2 linked regions of the Halotia branconii CENA392 genome follow. The protein of the gene in region 1 interacts with the protein of each later gene in a pairwise test. Links are inferred from orthologs where the notes say so. Each region holds a gene or a part of one and is shown in the gene's direction. Other genes may lie near its edges. The genes, in order: QI031_RS14780 and bioB.

Region 1 (3,216 bases):
ATTAATATTGGCGTTGCTGCACCAATGGCGTTTTTCCCGTTTAGTGGTTGGAAAGATAGCTTTTTTGGTGATTTACATGGGCAAAGCAACCACGCAGTCGAGTTTTTTACTCAAACTAAAGTCATTGTTGAACGTTGGCCTAGTGATTGGTCACGTCAATTTTAATTACGAACCGCCAAGAACGCCAAGAACGCCAAGGAAGAAAAGGATAATCATTAAGTGCAAGTTTATATAAGATTGGTATTAAGCATCTTGCAATTTTTAATTAATAATTTTTAATTTTTAATTTGGAGCGAAGTGACTTGACTGTACCACAGCGTCCCCCTATCCTCAAACCGTCAGAGACTTACACCTTCCACAAATACTTTGATTTAAGATTCGCTCCAGCCGATATTCTGCGTGAATTGGGTGTAAGTTTAACTAAAACAAGCCTAAGTTTGCCAGTTAGTAATCATCAAATTCCTCGATTAAGCAACTTAAAAGAGCGATTAGAAGAAGCAATTATTCGTGTCAGTCTCACTAGTGAAGCGGCACGGAGAGAAGTGTTAATTGCTCCTATATTGTTGGAAGTGGCACATATTACTGAAGCAACAATTAATATTGAATATCCAATTGAAGTTAATCAATTCCTCCGGGGAGATTTGGACTATTACTTACAGTCTCAACGTCAAATACTGGTTGTCGAAGCAAAACAAGCAGATTTAACACGGGGATTTACACAACTAGCTGTGGAACTAATTGCTATAGATTCCTGGATAGAAGCGGATGAACCTATATTGTACGGTGCAGTCACAACAGGAGATATTTGGCAGTTTGGTAGTTTCCAACGAGTTAGTCGCCTCATAACTCAAGATTTAATGCTCTATCGCGTCCCAACTGATTTGCAAGAATTAATGCAGATTTTAGTTGGTATTCTCAACCCTTAAAAATTTTAGTAAAAAAGCGGTATGGTGTATCTTTGATAAGATAATAGTGCGTTTGTATTATTAAACAATGTAAGGCTAAATACGTTTTAAATTGACAAAAAACTTTAAAATAGTACGTTAAATGGTATCAATAATCTTAATTAATAGCTAAAACTATTGTTTTAGTTTTGTTATGTGTCAATTGCTGGGAATGAACTGTAATGTTCCAACCGATATTTGCTTTTCTTTTGAAGGGTTTTCGGCAAGGGGAGGCAAAACTGATCATCATAGTGATGGTTGGGGCATTGCTTTTTTTGAAGGAAAAGGCTGTCGGTTATTTTTAGATGAAAAACCTGCAATTGATTCTCCGATTGCAGAGTTAGTGCGGTGCTATCCTATCCACTCTACTCATGTGATTGCTCATATTCGCAAAGCTACCCAAGGTAAAGTCGCCCTTCAAAACTGCCATCCTTTTCGTAGAGAACTGTGGGGAAGATATTGGGTATTTGCTCATAATGGGAATTTACCAGACTTTGAGCCAGAAAATCAGCGGTTTTTTCAACCTGTAGGAAACACAGATAGTGAAAAGGCATTCTGTGTAATTTTAGAAACCTTACGACGAAACTTTCCTGACGGTAAGCCTAATTTAGAACAACTGTATCCTGTATTACGTAAAGTTACTGAAAATATAAATTTAATAGGCGAGTTTAATTACTTACTTTCTGATGGGGAACACTTTTTTGCCCATTGTTCAACTAAACTGAGCTATATTGTACGTCAAGCGCCTTTTGCTGCTGCTCACTTGATTGACCAAGATATGACTGTGGATTTTCGAGAGGTAACTACTGAGCGCGATCGCGTTGCTGTGATTGCTACTACTCCCCTCACAGACAACGAAGTCTGGACAAAAATCCCACCAGGAGATTTGCTGGTATTTCAAAATGGTTTGCCCTTGAGTATAGATGAGCGATCGCCATGATGTTCTGTCAACTTAAAAATGACGGGCGGAGGCAGGCAAGGGGAGCAGGGGGAGAAATAAAACTGGACTTTTCCATTAAACTAGCAAAATTAATAGGACAAACTACTAGAATCTTTACAAAAGAGACATCTATTATACCAATACTACTCGGTTAAGGATCATTGTAGGTTGGGTTAAACGAAGTGAAACCCAAAAAAACTCCAGACATGTTGGGTTTCGTTCCTCAACCCAACCTACAAATATTAAGCTTTTTGAGCTTAACCGAGCAGTATTGCCTATCATACCATTTCACGAAATACTTGAAATAGATGATTGGTCTTTAATTCTTTCCCCCTGCTCCCTGCTCCCTGCTCCCCTGCTGCCTATTTATATCAATTATTAAGTGAAACGGTATTAGTTTCTCTAAGCAACTTCTTCAAATAGTTATTATCCTTAATAATATGGGGAATCACCTTAGCGTAAATTGCCGGCAGGTGTCAGATGCTGCAAACAGAACAGATCTTACAAGACCGTTATCAAATCCAAAGCCAACTCGGCAATAATGGAATCCGTCAAACTTGGCTAGCAAAAGATTTACAAGCTACTAATGCCGAAAAATCGCTAGTTGTGGTCAAACTCTTGGCCTTTGGCGGTACTGTACAATGGGATGACCTAAAACTCTTTGAACGAGAAGCACAGATTCTCAAACACCTCAACCATCCCCGGATTCCCCGGTATTTTGATTATTTTTGTATTGATGACCGCACACTCTGGTTTGGCTTGGTACAAGAATACATTCCTGGTGAGTCGCTGAAGGAAAAACTTGCTGTTGGTAAAAGATTTACTGAAAAACAAGTTAAGAAAATTGCTGCTGAAATTTTAAATATTCTCATATATTTGCATGAGATGAATCCTGGTGTATTGCATCGGGATATAAAACCAAGCAATTTAATTTGGGGTGAAGATAATCGGATTTATTTAGTGGATTTTGGTGCAGTTCAAGATAAGGCTGCCAAAGAGGGCGTGACATTTACCGTTGTGGGTACTTATGGTTACGCACCTATGGAACAATTTGGTGGTCGGGCGGTTCCAGCATCGGATCTTTATGCTTTAGGAGCAAGTTTGATTCATTTGTTAACTGGGATTCCTCCTGCTGAATTACCCCAACAAGATTTGCGATTACAATTTGCTGAGCGAGTTAACTTAAGTCCCAGTTTCGCTCAATGGCTGCAAAAGTTAATAGAACCAGCACCAGAACAACGTTTTACTAGCGCTCGTCAAGCTTTAGATGTGTTGAAATCTGGTCTTGTTGTCAAACCTAAAAGTCAAAAAATCATTAATAATTCTGGCTGT
Region 2 (3,202 bases), 1.1 Mb from region 1 along the record:
ATGTTGCTGGTAGCAGTGAATATCGCTCCCCTGCGAATGACACTGATAACTACGGCTATCAAACTTAAGAAATGAGGAAAAGGGGCAGGGGAGTAGAGGAGAAGATGAAAAGGAGCAGGGGGCAGGGAGCAGGGAGAAAGAGGTAATTTTTCTTCATCCCCCTTGCACCCCGTACCCTGCCCCGGTTGTTGAGCTTGTCCTGAGCGCAGCCGAAGGGCGTAGTCGAAACACTGCCTCTTTTGCCCCATGCCCTATGCCCCATCCCCATTTTCATTCGTTTGCCAATTAGGATTAATCAGACTAGTAAGAATATGGTCTTGCCATTGGCCGTTAATTAATAAATAATCTCTAGCATATCCTTCGACAACAAAACCGAGACTTTTAAGTACGTTACCACTCCGCCGATTGTGGGGCATATAATTTGCCATAATGCGGTGAAAATTTAGTTCCTGAAATACATAATCAGTAGCAACTTTTAGCGCTTCTCTCATATATCCATTACCTTGCTTAGCTTCTGCAAGGCTATAGCCCACATAGCAAAAGTGGGCTGCTCCTCGAACAAAATTATTGAAGTTGATCACCCCAATAATTTCATTGGGATTTTTCTTAATAAAAATAAAAAGTTTTAAAGATTGTTCATGAATAAACTCTAAAAAACTATTTTCGATTTGATATTGCCAGTACTGTTGTGTAAAAAAATCTGCTACCCAAGTAGGATAAAATGGAGTAAGATAATTTCTATTTTCAGTAAAATATTTTACTATTTTGGGTATATCCTCTTTTATACCAATTCTTAATAATAGGCGATCGCTAGTAATTAATGGTAGTTCTGATTTCATAAACTAAGTGATTTAATCTTTATCGTTTAGCAAAATTTAAGATAAATGTAACGCAGCTTACAAAAATGTAATTAAGTAATGCCCACATTTTCTAAAATTTAGTAGCATTCATTCTTGCTGTGTTATCGTATTGCAATTAGAAAACTTAGCCGAACAGCTATGGTTATTGTGCCTAAAATGAACAATAAATACTTCGTTTTCAGCTATTTAACATAGCAGTTGTTATGTGATGAAATACACCCGTCTAGTCCCTAATCTCTAGTCCCTAGCCCCTTTTCCTTACGAGTGTATTGCACACAACCGAGAAGCGCTATAGTGAATATTTTTACAATAAATTCAGTCTACAAGAAGGTATAGTAATGTCGGGAATACGCTATGATTGGCAGCAAGCAGAGATCCAGGCGATATATAATACGCCATTGCTAGAGCTTATTTATCGAGCTGCTAGCATTCATCGCCAATATCATGACTCAACAAAAATACAAGTCTGTAAACTCATCTCTATTAAAACCGGAGGCTGTCCCGAAGATTGTAGCTACTGCGCCCAATCTTCTCGGTATCAAACAAAAGTAAAACCCCAAGCGTTTTTAGATAAAACAACAGTAATTAACATTGCCCAAAAAGCCAAAGAAACTGGAGTTAGCCGCGTCTGCATGGGTGCTGCTTGGCGTGAAGTGCGAGATAATTCTCAGTTTGAGACTGTGTTGGAAATGGTTAAAGAAGTCACCGACATGGGTTTAGAAGTATGCTGCACCTTGGGAATGTTAACAACAGACCAAGCAAAGCGATTGGCAGCAGCAGGACTATATGCTTACAACCATAACCTGGATACCTCACAAGAATATTACAGCACAATTATTACTACCAGGACTTATAGCGATCGCTTGCACACTATAGAAAATGTCCGGCAAACGAATGTTACAGTGTGTTCCGGCGGTATTTTAGGTTTGGGCGAAAGCGTTGACGACCGTATAGGTATGTTACATACTTTAGCCAACCTCCATCCTCATCCCGAATCTGTACCTATTAATATTCTTTCCCAAGTACCGGGTACACCCTTGGAAAATCAACCCGATGTGCCAATTTGGGATATAGTGCGGATGATTGCCACAGCCCGGATTTTAATGCCAGCTGCCGACGTGCGTTTAAGTGCAGGTAGAGCAAGACTTTCTCACGTTGAACAAGCTTTATGCTTTATGGCAGGAGCAAATTCTATTTTTTCTAGTGACGACAACAAGATGTTAACAGTTACTACTCCTTGTCCAGATTACGACGCTGACCGAGAAATGCTGAATTTACTCGGTCTAGAAATGCGTCCTTCTTCCCAAAGACAACAAAAGGTAGCAAGTCCTGCTGTTGTGGGATGAAGTTGAATGGGGCATGGGACGTGGGGCATTGGGCATGGGGAAGAGGAATTGGGGCAGGGTGCTGGGTGCAGAGGGGAAAGAAAAAGCAGAGGGGCAGGGCGCAGGGTGCAAGGGGGAAGTTAAGAAAATGCTTTGAATTTAAAGATGTGTACTTAATCTTTAATCTTTCTCCTTTTCTCCCTGCTCCCTGCTCCCCTGCCTATTTCCCCCTGCTCCCTGCTCCCCTGCTTCTTTCCTAGTCCCTAGCCCCATGCCTCAACGACACGTACCTCATCAAAACAGAAGCACTAAATGATCTTGGCAGAACGCAGACCAAACAACAGACCTACGGCTATACCCATGAACAAAGCCAAGAAGCCGATATAAGCTACAATTCCAAACATTGATGTTTCTCCACATACTTCAATAAATCTATTGAATCATTTAGTTTGGGCTTATGGAATGGGTAGAGTACCAATCTCTGATGTCCCACATTGCGATAAAATACAGCCCACGGGCGCTTGTTTAGGGTTAGGCAATGACTTCTATCATTAATGTCAATTTACCACAGCAGTCTTATGAGATTGCGATCGCACCTGGGAGTTTAGAGCAGTTGGGTCAACAGATGGCTAATCTGAACCTAGGTAAGAAGGTATTGGTGGTTTCTAATCCGACAATTTTCAAGCATTATGGAGAAAGAGCGATAAATTCGCTCACATCTGCTGGATTTAAAGTAGTCAGCTATTGCCTACCAGCAGGTGAACGCTACAAAACCCTCAATTCTATCCAAAAACTTTACGATATCGCCTTAGAAAACCGCCTAGAACGTTCCTCGACAATGGTGGCTTTAGGCGGAGGCGTAATTGGTGATATGACAGGCTTTGCAGCAGCAACTTGGTTGCGAGGGATTAATGTTGTGCAAGTGCCTACCACTCTCTTAGCAATGGTAGATTCTGCAATTGGTGGTAAAACAGGTGTCAATCATCCCCACGGCAAAAACCTGATTGGAGCATTTCA

The links.
Region 2: the proteins of QI031_RS14780 (region 1) and bioB interact in binary tests that used the Escherichia coli proteins (3 or more experiments, as listed by UniProt). The link is inferred for Halotia branconii CENA392 from one-to-one orthologs.

The regions. Positions count from the first base shown.
Region 1 is NZ_CP124543.1:3,374,969-3,378,184, forward strand. What follows is about bases 111-2,991. They hold QI031_RS14780 (class II glutamine amidotransferase), read left to right. Parts: upstream 111-1,098; coding sequence 1,099-1,884; downstream 1,885-2,991. Other genes in these bases: QI031_RS14770 (CoA-acylating methylmalonate-semialdehyde dehydrogenase), read left to right, coding at 111-165; QI031_RS14775 (hypothetical protein), read left to right, coding at 303-926; QI031_RS14785 (serine/threonine protein kinase), read left to right, coding at 2,365-2,991. In the rest of the region: more of QI031_RS14770, read left to right, coding at 1-110; more of QI031_RS14785, read left to right, coding at 2,992-3,216.
Region 2 is NZ_CP124543.1:4,428,826-4,432,027, forward strand. The notes cover bases 336-3,202. They hold bioB (biotin synthase BioB), read left to right. Parts: upstream 336-1,198; coding sequence 1,199-2,206; downstream 2,207-3,202. Other genes in these bases: rimJ (ribosomal protein S5-alanine N-acetyltransferase), read right to left, coding at 336-839; petL (cytochrome b6-f complex subunit PetL), read right to left, coding at 2,494-2,589; aroB (3-dehydroquinate synthase), read left to right, coding at 2,724-3,202. Also shown: bicarbonate transporter BicA, read left to right, coding at 1-68; more of rimJ, read right to left, coding at 252-335. UniProt on the Escherichia coli protein: Catalyzes the conversion of dethiobiotin (DTB) to biotin by the insertion of a sulfur atom into dethiobiotin via a radical-based mechanism.